Regions from separate parts of the Aurantimonas litoralis genome, predicted to be linked through region 1. Evidence: predicted binding sites of a transcription regulator. Region 1 holds the regulator's gene; each other region holds the start of a gene.
What was found. Region 1 encodes LexA, which represses DNA repair genes until DNA is damaged. Its sites were predicted from a motif close to TGTTCNNNNTGTGTTCNG; they were not measured.
Positions count from the first base shown of each region.

Region 2: radA (DNA repair protein RadA) is a predicted target of LexA. The motif match lies at 2,453-2,470, and genes of this name have one in related genera.
Region 3: N7I30_RS09495 (DNA recombination protein RmuC) is a predicted target of LexA. The motif match lies at 1,476-1,493, and genes of this name have one in related genera.

Region 1 is NZ_JAPFBM010000007.1:50,809-55,911, reverse strand. Features, by position in the region: gene N7I30_RS14840 (molybdopterin molybdotransferase MoeA) at 1-954, shown strand, start outside; gene lexA (transcriptional repressor LexA) at 998-1,717, shown strand; gene N7I30_RS14830 (ComEC/Rec2 family competence protein) at 1,812-4,187, opposite strand; gene gltX (glutamate--tRNA ligase) at 4,301-5,103, shown strand, end outside.
Region 2 is NZ_JAPFBM010000006.1:61,383-66,485, forward strand. Features, by position in the region: gene purF (amidophosphoribosyltransferase) at 1-173, opposite strand, end outside; gene N7I30_RS14145 (CvpA family protein) at 296-910, opposite strand; gene radA (DNA repair protein RadA) at 1,031-2,419, opposite strand; gene N7I30_RS14155 (DUF1294 domain-containing protein) at 2,593-2,910, shown strand; gene alr (alanine racemase) at 2,907-4,034, opposite strand; gene N7I30_RS14165 (replicative DNA helicase) at 4,073-5,103, opposite strand, start outside.
Region 3 is NZ_JAPFBM010000003.1:432,458-437,560, reverse strand. Features, by position in the region: gene N7I30_RS09500 (trypsin-like peptidase domain-containing protein) at 1-68, opposite strand, end outside; gene N7I30_RS09495 (DNA recombination protein RmuC) at 261-1,442, opposite strand; gene def (peptide deformylase) at 1,608-2,120, shown strand; gene fmt (methionyl-tRNA formyltransferase) at 2,138-3,097, shown strand; gene truA (tRNA pseudouridine(38-40) synthase TruA) at 3,097-3,876, shown strand; gene N7I30_RS09475 (hypothetical protein) at 3,884-4,477, opposite strand; gene dapE (succinyl-diaminopimelate desuccinylase) at 4,482-5,103, opposite strand, start outside.

The sequences.
Region 1 (5,103 bases):
ATCTCCACCGGAGCGCCGGTCCCGGCCGGCGCAGACGCCATCCTGATCCAGGAGAACGCCGACCGGCGGGACGGCACCGTCACGGCGACGGCGCCGGTCGTCGTCGGCCAGCACATCCGCCCAGCGGGAATCGACTTCGCAGCCGGCACGCCGCTTCTGACCGCCGGCACGGTGCTGACCCCGGGCGCCATCGCGCTGGCCGCCAGCGGCGGCCATCCGGCGATCCCGGTACGCAGCCGTCCCCGTGTTGCGATCCTGGCGACCGGCGACGAACTCGTCCTGCCCGGCGAGACCATCGGCCCGTCGCAGATCGTCGCCTCCAACACCTTCGGCGTCGCCGCACTGGTGCGCGAGGCCGGCGGCCTGCCACTGAATTGCGGCATCGCGCCCGACCGGGAAGCGGCCATCGATGCCCAGCTGACGCAGGCGATCGCGGACGGCGCCGACATCTTCGTCACCATCGGCGGCGCATCGGTCGGCGACCACGATCTCGTCGGCAAGGTGTTCGCCGCCCATGGCGTCTCCCTCGACTTCTGGAAGGTGGCGATGCGCCCCGGCAAGCCGCTGATGGCCGGCAGGCTGGGCGACATGCGGGTCGTCGGCCTGCCCGGCAACCCCGCGTCCTCCATGGTCGCCGCGACCCTGTTCCTGGCGCCGCTGGTCCGGCGCCTCGCGGGCCGGCCCGCGCGTCCGCTCTACCGCCGGGGCGTTCTCGCCGCGCCGATGCCGGACAATGGCGACCGCACGGATTTCGTGCGCGCCCGGATCGAACCGGACGGCGCCGGCCCGCCCCGCATCGTGCCGTTGTCGCGGCAGGATTCCTCGCTGCTGTCGATCTATGCCGCGGCCGATGCGCTGCTCGTCCGGCCGGTCCGCGCCGCACCGGCCGAAGCAGGCGATCCCTGCGATTACGTCCCCCTGACGGCGCTGGAGCCACTTGCGGAACACAACTAGAACAGATAGCTTTGTTCAGGTTTTGTTTTGAGGAGTCGCCCGGATGCTGACGCGCAAGCAGCACGATCTTCTGGTCTTCGTGAACGATCGGGTGCGCGAGACTGGTGTGCCCCCGTCCTTCGATGAAATGAAGGACGCGCTGGACCTGCGGTCCAAGTCCGGCATTCACCGCCTGATCACCGCGCTCGAGGAACGGGGCTTCATCCGCCGCCTGCCCAACCGGGCCCGTGCGCTGGAAATCCTGAAACTGCCCGAGTCGATTCAGGGCAACCGCCCGGCCCCCGTCGGGCGCACCGGATTCAAGCCGAGCGTCATCGAAGGCAGCCGCGACACGGCCCGGCCCGCACCCGCGGTGCAGCCGGCGCCGGCCAAGGCGTCTGCCTCGACGGCCATCCCGGTCATGGGACGCATCGCCGCCGGCGTGCCGATCTCGGCCATCCAGCACAACACCCATTCCATCGTCGTTCCGCCGGACATGCTGGGCAGCGGCGAACATTACGCCCTCGAAGTGAAGGGCGATTCGATGATCGAGGCCGGCATTCTCGACGGCGACACGGTGGTCATCCGCCGGGGCGACACGGCGACTCCGGGCGAGATCGTCGTCGCCCTCGTCGACGACGAGGAAGCGACGCTCAAGCGTTTCCGCCGTCGCGGCGACACGATTGCGCTGGAGGCGGCAAATCCGGCCTATGAAACCCGGATCTTTGGCTCGGACCGGGTCAAGGTCCAGGGCAAGCTGATCGGCCTGATCCGCCGCTACTGACCGCTTCGAACGGGACACGGTCGGCGCAGAACGGATGATAAGCCCTCGCGACTCGCGCCCGAAGAGTTGAGGCCCGAAACCGGCCCGTCCTCGTTCAGGGCGCAGCCGTCGCGGTTCGGCCTGAACCGGCCGGGCCTCTATTGCTGACGGTCGCCGACGCCGGCTGCGTGACAGTCACCGGCGAGTCCGGCGCGGCGGGCTTGCGCCAATATTCCGGCCAGGGCGCAAGCCGGTGGACGTTCCAGCGTTCGGGCGGATCGCTGATCGCCTGCACGATGCGGGGCCGGCCCGTCGCCGCCTCCCGGCCGATCGCCAGCGAGCCCGTGCGTCGCAGCGTGCGCAGCGTCACCAGGACGGCGCCGGACCGGCATTCGGCAAGCCGGATCGCCCGCGAGACGATGGCGACATCCGCCTCGTCGCAGGCATTGCCCGTGCGGGCATAATCCTCCGTCCAGACCACACGCAGGCCGCCGCGCGTGGTGAAGCGGCAATATTTGGCCGCGCACTCCGCGGGAAGCGTCGCACGGATTCGCTCGGTGTCCTCGCCCCGCGGCGCCCGTGCCTCGAAGGCCCGCTCCCATTGTTCCGCGATGAAGCCGCTGGGCCTTGCGCGCAGGAAGGCAAGCTGGCCGTCCGCCGCGAGGGTCGCGACCTCCTTGCCGTCCTCAAAGATCAGGAGCTCGGGCGGGGCTGTCCTGTCGGGCGCAGCAATGAATCCGGCCAGTGCCAGCGGGAGGCCAAGCCAGCGCAACCGGCTTGCGAGACAGGATGCGGTGAGGATTGCCGCCGTCAGCAGCAGAAGCCCCAAGGCGGTCACGCGTCCGATCGCCTGGTCGGGCAGCCAGGCATAGACATTGCGCGCGATCTCGAGGACGAGCCAGAGGCCGGCTCCCATCGCCTGGAATGGCCAGGAATCGAGCCCGAACGGAATCAGCAGCGTTCCCACCAGCGCCAGCGGCATGATCCACAGCGTGAACAGCGGCATGGTCAGGAGATTGGCGACGAAGCCGAAGGCCGCCATCCGGTGGAAATGATAGGCGGCATAAGGCGCGGTCGCCGATCCCGCGAGAAGCGACGTGACCATGATCGCGGAGAGCGCGACGAGGATCTTGCCGCCGACGCCCCTATGCGTCTCGCGGCCGCGTTCGCGCCCCGCGCGCCATTGCGAGAGGGAAGCATAGCCGCCGATCAGTGCCACGGTCGCCGCGAAGCTCATCTGGAAGCTGGCGGTCATCACGGCATGCGGCGCGACGAGGATGACGACGATGGCGGCGATCGCGACGTTGCGAAGCGTCAAGGCGGGGCGGTCGATCAGCACCGCGCCGAGCATGATCGCCAGCATCACGAAGGAGCGCTGGGTCGCGACATTGGCGCCCGAGATCGCCAGGTAGATCGCCGCGACCACGAGCGCGACGATGGCGGCGATCTTCTTCGCCGGCAGGCGCAGCGAGATGGCCGGCACGAGGGATAGCGACGACCGCACGGCCAGCATGGCGAAGCCGGCGACAATCGCCATGTGCAGGCCCGAGATCGACAGGACATGGGCAAGCCCCGTGCCGCGCAGCCATTCGCGGGCATCGTCGGGGATACCGGCACGTTCGCCGGTGATGAGGGCCGCGGCGATGGCGCCCTCGCGGCCACCGATCACCATGCTGATCCGCTCGGTCAGGGCAAGGCGCGTCCGAGTCTGCACTCGCCGCAGCTCGGCAAGAAGGCCGTCTCCGTCGTCGCTCGCCGCGGGCGGGGTCGGCTCGGCCTCCGGCGCGCCGAGCGAATAACCATAGGCTCCGATCCCGGCAAAGAACGGCGCCATGGCAAAGTCGTAGCTGCCGGGAAATGCCGGACCGGACGGCGGCCCGAGCCGGACGAGACCGCGATAGAGGCCGCCGGGCGCAATCGGCTCGTGTCGACTGCCGACGACGATACGCACGCGCTCCGGCGGTCGCGACAGGACCGGCCGCTCGGTTTCCGTGACGGCGACCACATAGCGATAGCGTCCGTCCTCCGTGCGCTCCCGCGAGACGACCGGACCGGCAATGCGCACCGTCGCCTGGCCCGAGAGGATCGTCGTTTCGGTGCGCTGGATCTCGCCGATCGCAAGGGAGGTACCGACGAGGGTGAACCCCGCCAGGATCAGCATCGGGTGCAGAACGGGGCGCCCCGCACGGCGCAGCGCAAGAGCAAGACTCGCGATGGCGGCAAGGACGGTCAGCCAGATATTCGGGGCCCAGCCGGCACCGTGGACGAGCGCCACGCCGATCATCAGGCCGAGCGGGACCAGAAGGAAACCGGTGCGGGCGCGGGTCTCGGCGGCAAACTGGTCGGCAAGCCAGTCCCGGCCGAGATGGCGCCAGCGGGCCCGCGGCGGCAGCGCGATCGTCGCCCGCCAGCGCCGGAACGCCGCCCGAACGGCGTCGCGCCGCCCGAAGGCCGCGCCTGCGCGTTCGTCGCGATCGCTGGCGCTGTCCATGCCGTCCGGTCCCGTCGGCTTGTCTCTCCCCTCGCCTATGGTACACAGCCGCCAAGCGAAAGCGATCCACGCCGATCGCTCCCAACACTCAGCGTATCAATATCGGAGAGACCATGACGGACGCCGTCGTGACCCGCTTTGCCCCCTCGCCGACGGGCTTCCTGCATATCGGTGGCGCGCGCACGGCGCTGTTCAACTGGCTCTACGCCAGGGCAACGGGCGGCAAGATGCTGCTGCGGATCGAGGACACCGACCGCGCCCGCTCGACCGAGCCGGCGGTCCAGGCGATTATCGACGGCCTCGACTGGATGGGCCTGACCGCCGACGAGCCGCCGGTGTCGCAGTACGAGCGGGCGGACCGCCATCGCGAGGTGGTCGAGGAGATGCTTGCCAAGGGCGAGGCCTATCGCTGCTACGCGAGCCAGGCCGAACTGGAAGAGATGCGCGAGACCGCACGCGCCGAGAAGCGTCCGCCGCGCTATGACGGCCGCTGGCGCGACCGCGACCCGTCCGAGGCCCCCGAGGGCGTCAAGCCGGTGATCCGCCTGCGGGCGCCACTGGAGGGCGAGACGATCGTCCGCGACAAGGTTCAGGGTGACGTCCGCTTTCCCAACAAGGATCTCGACGATCTGGTGCTGCTGCGCTCAGACGGCAGCCCGACCTACATGCTGGCCGTGGTCGTTGACGATCACGACATGGGCGTCACCCACATCATCCGCGGTGACGACCATTTGACCAATGCCGGTCGCCAGACGCTGATCTACAAGGCGATGGGCTGGGACGTGCCGGTGATGGCCCACATCCCGCTGATCCATGGCGCCGACGGCGCCAAGCTGTCGAAGCGCCACGGCGCGCTGGGCATCGAGGCCTACCAGGCCATGGGCTATCTGCCGGTGGCGCTGCGCAACTACCTTGT
Region 2 (5,103 bases), on a different contig from region 1:
TCGACATGGAACTGGCTCCCGTCGAAGGAGACAATGCCGGCCGCCTCCTGGCCCCGGTGCTGCAGGGCATGCAGGCCGAGCGTGGTCAGTGCGGCCGCATCGGTCCGTTTGAAAATGCCGAAAACGCCGCACTCTTCGTGCAGCGAGTCATCGCCGAAAGGCGTGTCATCCATCGATTTTATCCGCCGTTTGCCGTTGTCGGTCGGCCGTCCGTTAGATGCCCCACCCTATACGCGCTTATGTCGTCGCATGCGAGGCGGTGAGCGAAGAGATCATGCCGCGGCCGCAACGCCGGCTAGTTCGCCGGCTGCGTCGGGGTGTCGGTGCCTTCGATGACACCTTCGATCGAGGTCGGCTCGCCGGGCGTCGCCGTGCCCTCGGGAACGCCATCCGCATCCTGCGGCCCGCGGATGCTGTCGAGGATGACCTCTTCCGGGTTGTCGGGCAGGGCGGCCACGAGCTGCTGGCCGAGATTGTCGAGGAACGGCTTGGAGCGCGCGCCGGCGATCCAGTCCGGCTGGTTCTCGGGGGCAAGCCAGTTGAAGAACAGCATCGCCACGACGACGAGGAGCAGGCCGCGCACGGCGCCGAAGATGAAGCCGAGCGTGCGGTCGAGCGCACCGATGCGGCTGTCGATGATGAAGTCGGCGATGCGCAGGGTGATGAAGGAGACGATGATCAGGACGACGAGGAAGATCGCTGCGGCGGCCGCCACCATGGCGACGGTGTCGGAGGCGATGTACTCGGCGGCATAGGGGGTCAGCGGCTTGTAGAAGAAGAAGGCCGCGGCCGCCGCGACCAGCCATGAGACGACCGACAGGATCTCCCGCGAGAAGCCGCGGACCATGGCGAGCAGCGCCGAGACCAGCATGATCGCGAAGAGAATCGCATCGAGAAGCGTGACGGTCATGAAGGATGGCCCCGTAGGCATATGGATCGTGCGGGCGGGCGCGGGATCGTCCGGGCTGCCCCGCTCGCCCACGCTGTAGCGCTTTTCATGACAGTTTTACACTAGGGACTTGCCGGAAAATCAAGCCTCGCTCCCATTGCCGCCCGCCGCGACCCGCGCGACGAGATCGGGCAGGGCCTCGATCTCGTTGGCAACCATGTCGCGGGTGCGCGGCAGGTCGGGGCTGCCCGACGGCAGGACGGCCTGCCGGAAGCCCAGCTTTTCCGCCTCCTTCAGCCGCTGCGCCGCCTGGCCGACCGGGCGCACCGAGCCGGACAGGCTGATCTCGCCGAAATAGACGCAATCTGCGGGCAGGGGCGCGCCGCTGAGCGAGGAGACCAGCGCCGCGGCGACGGCCAGATCGGCCGCCGGCTCGGAAATGCGGAAACCGCCGGCGACGTTGAGATAGACGTCATGCTGGCCGAGGCGCACGCCACAATGGGCCTCCAGCACCGCCAGCACCATGGCCAGCCGCGGCTGGTCCCAGCCGAGGACGGCACGGCGCGGCGTGCCGAGGGCCGACGGCGCGACGAGGGCCTGGATCTCGACGAGGACCGGCCGAGTGCCCTCCATGCCGGCGAAGACGGCGGCGCCGGCGGCCTTCTCGTTGCGCTCGCCCAGGAACAGCTCGGACGGGTTCTGCACCTCGCGCAGGCCGAGATCGCCCATCTCGAAGACGCCGATCTCGTCGGTGGGGCCGAAGCGGTTCTTGACGGTGCGCAGAATGCGGTAGTGATGGCCGCCTTCGCCTTCGAAATAGAGGACGGCATCGACCATGTGCTCGACCACCCGCGGGCCTGCGATCTGGCCTTCCTTGGTGACGTGGCCGACAAGGATGACGGCGGCGCCGCTCGCCTTGGCGAAGCGGATCATCGCCTGTACGCCGACCCGCACCTGGGTCACCGTGCCGGGTGCCGATTCGGCGAGGTCGCTCCACAGGGTCTGGATCGAATCGATGATGACGAGGTCGGGACGCCGCGCCTCGGCAAGGGTCGCCAGGATGTCCTCGACATTGGTCTCGGCCATGAGCTGAACGTCGGTATCGGCCGCGTTGAGCCGCTGGGCGCGCAGCCGCACCTGCGCCACCGCCTCTTCGCCCGAGACATAGACGACGCTGTGCCCGCGCCGCGACAGGGCGGCTGCGGTCTGCATCAGGAGGGTCGACTTGCCGATGCCGGGATCGCCGCCGATCAGGAGGGCGGAGCCGCGCACGATGCCGCCGCCGGTCGCCCGGTCGAGCTCATCGATGCCGGAGACGATGCGCGGCGCCTCTTCGAGCTCGCCCGACAGCGGCAGCAGCGCCGAGGGCGTGCCCTTGCGGCGACCGCGCTGGGGCCCGCCGCCGATGCCGCCGGAGGCGTTCTCCTCGACGACGGTGTTCCATTCGCCGCAGGATTCGCACTTGCCCTGCCAGCGCGTGTAGACCGTGCCGCAGTTTTGGCAGATGAAGGAAGGTTTCGCTTTGGCCATGGCGCCTTCTTGGTTTCCGGGCGCCCGTCAGTCAAGAACAAAACAAAAACAAGTCTGCGATTGGCCCGGCATTGCGCCGTGATTTGCGGGCCGGCCAGCTACGGTTGGCACGGCAAGGGTTCGGCAATCCCGCGGTGCGATGATCGTTGCCGCAACCTGAGCGCGAGGCGACGATGCTGATCATCGGTTTCTATCTCGTGGCGGTGAATATCGCCGCCTATTGGGCCTTCGTGTTCGACAAGACCAAAGCGCGGGCCGGGGTGCGGCGCACGCCGGAGAGCACGCTGCTGCGCTATGCGCTGATGGGCGGCAGCGTCGGGGCCATCGCGGCGCAGCAGATCATCCGTCACAAGATGCGCAAGGAGCCGTTCCGCACGCAGCTCTGGGCGATCGCGGCCATGCAGGTGCTCCTGATCGTGGGGTTCGGCATGGCAGTTCTCGTGCTGGGGGCCGATACGGTGCAGCAATGGATCGTGGGACAGATCGGCTAGGACCAGCGGCGCTCGACCCTCGGACCGAGACCGGTCAGCAATTCATAGGCGATCGTGCCGGCCGCACTGGCCACCGCGTCGATCGACAGGTTCGGGCCGAAGAACTCGGCCCGATCGCCGGGCGCGAGCGCGTCATCCGGAACATCGGTGACATCGAGAAGGGTCAGATCCATCGAGACGCGTCCCAGTACGGGCACGCGCTGCCCGGCGACGACGGCCTGCGGTCCGGGCCGCACGTCGCGCACGGCCACCCCGGCGCCCGAGGCGGCGCGGTGATAACCATCGGCATAGCCGAGGCCGACCGTCGCAATCCGCGTCTCACGTGTGAGCGGTGCGGCGGCGCCATAGCCGGCGGCCTCGCCGGCAGTGGCGGTGCGGACCTGCAGGATGGCGGCGGTGAGGCGCGCGACCGGCCGCAGGACGCCGCGCGAAGCCGGCCCCGCCTCGCCGCCGTAAAGGGCGATCCCCGGACGGGTGAGGTCGAAGCCGAATTCTTCGCCGAGAAACACCGCAGCGGAATTGGCGAGCGAACGCGGCACGCCGGGAAACAGCGCGGCCAGTTCCCGGAACCGGGCCTGCTGCCGGGCGCTCTGGTCCGTCGGTTCGTCGGCCGAGGCGAGATGGCTCATCACCAGGGCCAGATCGAGTTCGCCGGATGCGGCGAGGTCAGCTGCGGCTTTGGCATCGGCGCGGTCGAGCCCCAGCCGGTTCATGCCGGTTTCGAGCTGGATCGCCGCCGGGGCGCGCCGTCCGGCCGTCTTCAGACCATCTCGCCAGACGGCGATGTCACCGGGCGTCGAGAGGACCGGGATCAGACCGGCGTCGAGATGCAGGGAAACGCTGGCGGGTTCGAGCCCCTGGAGGACAAAGATGCGCGGCTGTGTGGTGCCGTCATCGGGACGCTTCAGGGCATCGAGCGCGGCCCGGACGATCCGGCCCTCCTCGGCCCAGGCGACGAAGAAGTCGCGGCAGCCCGCGCCGTGGAGCGTGCGGGCGGTCTCGGCGGCGCCGAGACCATAGCCGTCGGCCTTGACCGCGGCGCCGGTGCGCGCGCCGGGATTGCGTGCGGCCAGCAGGGTCCAGTTGGCGGCCAGCGCCGCGCGGTCGATCTCGACCACGGGCATGCGCCCAAAATGGTGCGGAGCAGTCACGGTCGCACCGGCTATTCGAACCGTTCCGGCAGATAGCTGTCGTCGGCGAGATCGGTGAAGCGGGTGTATTCGGCCTGGAAGGCGAGGGGCACGGTGGCGGTCGGGCCGTGTCGCTGTTTGGCGATGATCACCTCGGCCTTGCCGCGGGTCTCGTTCAGCGCCTGCTCCCATTTCAGATGGTCGTCCGTGCCGGGCTTGGGCTCGCGGTTGGCGAGGTAATATTCCTCGCGATAAACGAACATCACCACGTCGGCGTCCTGCTCGATCGAGCCCGACTCGCGCAGATCGGCGAGCTGCGGCCGCTTGTCGTCGCGGTTTTCCACCTGACGCGAGAGCTGCGACAGGGCGATGATCGGGACGGCCAGCTCCTTTGCCAGCGCCTTGAGGCCGGTGGTGATCTCGGTGATCTCCTGCACGCGGTTGCCCTGGGTGCGGCTCGAGCCCTGCATCAGCTGGACGTAGTCGATGACCATGACGTCGAGGCCGCGCTGGCGTTTCAGGCGCCTTGCCCGCGCCGAGAGCTGGGCGATCGAGATACCACCGGTCTGGTCGATATAGAGCGGGATCCGCTGCATCGTCTCGGAGCAGCCGACGAGCTTGACCAGCTCCTGATCGTTGATGTTGCCGCGCCGGATCTTCGAGGAGGAGATCTCGGTCTGCTCGGAGATGATGCGGGTGGCGAGCTGCTCGGCCGACATTTCCAGGCTGAAGAAGCCGACGACGCCGCCGTTCTTGGCCTTGAAGGAGCCGTCCGCCTGCTCGGCCGGCTCGTAGGCGGCGGCAATGTTGAAGGCGATGTTGGTGGCAAGCGAGGTCTTGCCCATGGCCGGTCGGCCGGCAAGGATGATCAGATCCGACGCCTGCAGGCCGCCCATGCTGCGGTCGAGGGCGCTGATCCCGGAGGAGACGCCCGAGAGGCCGCCGTCGCGGTCCTTGGCGGCGGTCGCCATCTCGACGGCAAGCGTCACGGCTTCCGTGAAGGACTGGAAACCGCCATCGTAGCGGCCGGTCTCGGCCAGTTCGAACAGCCGGCGCTCCGCGT
Region 3 (5,103 bases), on a different contig from region 1:
AGTTGCGAGCCCTGCGCGCCGAAAGACGGCGTCGCCATGGGCATGGCGCCCAGAGCCAGTACCGTCATCAAAACCCGCGCCGAGCGCCGCATGTCATCCCCCATCATCAACCGGTGACAGACAAGCAACGTAGGATGCGCGAAATCGATCCACGAGTCCTTTACTTTTTCTTAATATGGTTGCGAATGCAATTCTTCCTGCTACTGACGAAAGTTCCGCCAGTAGACATCCGGCCTATTGCTGTCGGCTTCAGATCGCGGTCAGCCGGCGCCCGGTGCCGTACGTGTCACCGGCCCGGAGGCCGTTCCGTCATCGCCGAGTTCGGCCGCCTCGATCCGCTCGCCGCGCCGCATCAGCTTGTCGGTCGACACCAGGATCTGGTCGATGTCGCGGCCCGCCTGGCCGAAATGCGTGCGCAGCGCCGACACCCGCGCGTCGAGCCGGACGAGATCCTCGCCCAGAAGCCGGACCTCCTTCTGGATGCGCCCCGCCTCGGCCCGCATCCGGGCATCCTTGAGGATCGCCTGCACCACCTGGATCGACAGGAGCAGCAGCGATGGCGAGACGATCACCACCCGCGCCCGGTAGGCCTTCTGGACGATGTCCTCGAAACGCTCGTGCAGTTCGGCGAAGACCGCTTCGGACGGCACGAACAGGAAGGCCGTGTCCTGGGTCTCGCCGGGGATCAGGTATTTGTCGGCGATGGCGCGCACATGCACGTCCATGTCGCGGCGCATCCGGCTGGCGGCGAAGGTCCGCGCCTCGTCGCTCTCGGCCTCGCGCAGGGCCGTGAAGGCCTCCAGCGGAAACTTGGCGTCGATCGCCAGCGACGGCGCGCCGTTCGGCATGCGGATCAGGCAGTCCGGCCGCTTGCCGTTCGAAAGGGTCGCCTGGAAGGAATAGGCGGCCGACGGCAGCGCGTCGGCAACGATCGCCTGCATCCGCCCCTCGCCGAAGGCGCCACGGCTCTGCTTGTTGGACAGGATGTCCTGCAGCCGCACGACCTCGCCGGCAAGCCCGCGGATCTCGCCCTGCGCCCGGTCGATCACCGCCAGCCGTTCGGTCAGGGCGGTCAGCGAGGCGCTGGTCGCCGTGCCGGTCTCGCGGATCGACTGGCCGACGCGGGTGGAGAGCCCGTCGAGCCGCTCGGCCAGCGTCCGGGTCAGGTCCGCCTGCCGCGAGCCGATGATCTCGGCCATGGTCTGCATGCGGCCGGTGATCTCGGCCTGGGAGCGCAGCACTGCGTCGAGCCGCTCCGATGCTTCGCTGTCGCTGCGGTCGGCATGATCGCCCGCCTCCCGCGCGGCACGGCTCGCCCGCCGCCACAGGATGAAGAACAGGGCTGCCAACCCCGCCAGCAACGCTTCGGCCAGCGTCAGCGGATGATCGCCGAGAAAGATGACGGGAGCCGAGAAGGCTGCGGCGAAGGCGGCGCTGTCCATGACCGAACTCTAGCGGGCGACCCTTAACGAATCGGGACCAAAACGCGAACATAGACCATCCCGCCACGCCTGACGACGGCGGGGCCATCATCCGGACCGGCGGAAAGCCGGCCGTGGCCTTCATCCGAGATTGACCGGCTTCGTGCCAGCCATTACCTGAACGCCATGACGATCAAGCCCCTCATCATCCTGCCAGACCCGGTTCTGCGCCAGACCTCCAAGCCTGTCGAAACGGTCGACGACCAGGTGCGTCGCCTCGCCGACGACATGCTGGAGACCATGTACGACGCCCCCGGCATCGGCCTTGCAGCCATCCAGATCGGCGAGCCGCTGCGCATGATGGTGATCGACGTCTCCAAGGAAGAGGAGGAGAACGCGCCGCGCATCTTCCTCAATCCGGAGATCCTGACGACCTCGGATACCGTGAGCGTCTACGAGGAAGGCTGCCTGTCGATTCCGGACTATTACGCCGAGGTCGAACGGCCGGCCGAGGTCACGGTGCGCTATCTCGGCCTCGACGGGAAGATGCACGAGGAGACCGCCGACGGCATCCTGGCGACCTGTGTGCAGCACGAGCTCGACCATCTGAACGGCGTCCTGTTCATCGATCATATCTCCAAGCTGAAGCGCGACATGGTGGTGAAGAAGTTCACCAAGGCCGCCCGCAGGACCGCCTGAGCGACGCGGAGGGGACCATGGCGCTGCGCGTCGTCTTCATGGGAACGCCGGCCTTCTCGGTGCCGACGCTCGCCGCCCTGGCGGCGGCCGGCCACGACATCGCCGCCGTCTACACCCAGCCGCCGCGCAAGGCCGGCCGCCGCGGCCTGACGCTGACGCCGTCGCCGGTTCAGCTCGAGGCCGAACGGCTCAGTCTGCCGGTGCGCGCGCCGCTGAACTTCAAGGACCCGGCCGATCGCGAGGCCTTCGCCGCCCTCGACTGCGACGTCGCCGTGGTGGTCGCCTACGGGCTGCTCCTGCCCCAGGCCGTGCTCGACATGCCCCGCCAGGGCTGCCTCAACGGCCACGGCTCGCTGTTGCCGCGCTGGCGCGGTGCGGCGCCGATCCAGCGCGCCATCGAGGCGGGCGATGCCGAAACCGGCATGATGGTCATGCGGATGGAAGCCGGCCTCGACACCGGCCCGGTCGCGCTGACCGCCGAAACCCCGATCGCCGCGACCGACACGACCGCCGAGCTGCACGACCGGCTGGCGGAAATCTGCGCGACACTGATGGTCGAGGCGCTGGAGAAGCTCGAAGCGGGCACCCTGACCTTCGAGGACCAGGATTCGATCGCCGCCCGCACCGGCCGTGCTCCGGTCTATGCCGCCAAGATCGACAAGGCCGAGGCGGCGCTCGACTTCGCCGGCGACGCGTCCGGCATTGCCCGCAGGATCAACGCCTTTTCGCCCTTCCCCGGCGCCTGGACGATGATGAGCTTCGGCGGCGCCCCCGAACGGGTGAAGTTTCTGCGCGCGACGGCCGAGCCCGGCGACGGCGCGCCCGGCACGCTTCTCGACGACCAGCTGCTGATCGCCTGCGGGGAAGGCGCGATCCGAATCATCGAACTGCAGCGGGCCGGCGGACGCCGCATGAGCGCCGAAGAGCTTCTCAAGGGAACGCCGGTTCCGGCGGGCGGCCGCGCCGGCGCGGCCTGATGCCTCGTTTCAAGCTGACCATCGAATATGACGGCACGCCCTATTGCGGCTGGCAGCGTCAGAAGACCGACTTGTCCGCGCAGGAGGTGATCGAGACGGCGGTGGCAGGTTTCACCGGCGAAGCCGCGACCCTCTTCGCGGCCGGACGCACCGATGCCGGCGTCCATGCGAGCGGCCAGGTCGCCCATGTCGATCTGCAGCGCGACTGGGAGCCGGACACGGTGCGCGACGCGCTCAATGCGCATCTGCGTGACGCGCCCATCGCGATCCTGTCGGCCGAGCGGGTGGCCGACGATTTCGACGCCCGCTTCTCGGCCCGCAAGCGCTTCTATCTCTACCGCATCTTCAACCGACGGGCGCCGACGGCGCTGCTGATCGGGCGGGTCTGGTGGGTGTCGAAGCCGCTCGATGTCGATGCCATGCACGCGGCGGCCCAGCGCCTCGTCGGCACCCATGATTTCGATACCTTCCGCTCCGCCCATTGCCAGGCGAAGAACCCGATCCGCACGCTGGAGCAGCTGGATGTCGTCCGCGGCCCGGGCGAGGAAATCCACATCCACGCCATGGCGCAGTCCTTCCTGCACAACCAGATCCGCTCCTTTGCCGGATCGCTGAAGCTGGTCGGCGAAGGCCGCTGGAGCGAGGCGGACCTCGTTGCCGCGCTGGAAGCCCGCGACCGCAAGCGCTGCGGCCCGGTGGCCCCGCCGGACGGGCTGTATCTGACCCGAGTGGAATACGGCACCGCGCCCAAGCGCACCCTGCCGCCCTATCCGGGCTGAATGCGCGTCAGATCAGCCGGATGCCGGTCAAATCCATCACCGCGCCATAGCTGATCAGCGAGATGACGATCATGCCAATGGTGATGATCGCCGCCCCGACCATGTCCTTGCCGGTGGCCATGTAGATCAGCCGCACCGTCAGCGCGATGGAGGCGATGGTCACCAAGAGGCCGAGCGCCGACAGGCCATTGCCGGGCCCGAAGGCGAGCATCAGCAGCCAGTAGGGCGCAAACACCCAGGCCAGCAGCGCCCCGCCCCAGTTGGTCGCCACCACCAGCGGCACGATCTTGCGCGAATAGCCGACGCGCTTGGCGACCAGCATCAGGATCAGGATCGGCAGTGTCCAGGCGAGGAAGTCCGCCAGCGCATGGGCGCCATAGACCGGCACCGCGCCGTAGCCGGCCGACGTTCCGGTGCGCGGCGCCGAGGTCTCGAACTCGATCCAGGACAGGGCCACGGGCGGCAGCGCCACGAGCATGGCCGAAAACGACTGCCAGAAGCCGTCCGCCGACAGGTCGAGGCGCTTCAGCCCTTCGGCGCGCCCGGCCATCAACAGGGCGACGCCGGAAAAGAAGTTCAGGACGTGGTCGAGACTCGGCACCAGATCAGGCGTGGGCGGCAAACCAGCGGGCGATGAAGGTTTCATAGATCCTCGTCAGCGTCTCGAGATCTTCGACGGGCACCCGTTCATTGGACATGTGCATGGTCTTGCCGACAAGCCCGAATTCCACAACCGGGCAAAAGTCCTTGATGAACCGGGCATCCGACGTGCCGCCGGAGGTCGACAATTGCGGCTGGCGGCCGGTGACCGCCTCCACCGCGCCGGACAGCGCCTGCGTCAACGCGTCATCCCGCGTCAGGAAGGATTCCGAGGGCCGTGCCCGCCAGACGATCTCGACATCGGCGGCGTTGCGGCCTTCCCGGAACCGGCCCGAAGCGGCCGCCGCCTCGATGCGCCGGGTCAGCTCGGCCTTCAGGCTGTCCGGCGTCCAGCGGTCGCTGAACCGCACGTTGAAGGACAGGCGCGCCCGTGCGGGAATGACATTGACCGACCCGTTGCCCGTGTCGATGGAGGTGATCTCCAGATTGGAGGCCGGAAATTCCGCCGACCCCGCGTCGAGCGGTTCGTCCATCAGCGCCTCGGCAATGGCCGTGAGGGAGCGCAGCGGACTGTCGGCGAGGTGCGGATAGGCGACGTGGCCCTGAACGCCGGTGACCCGCACTTCG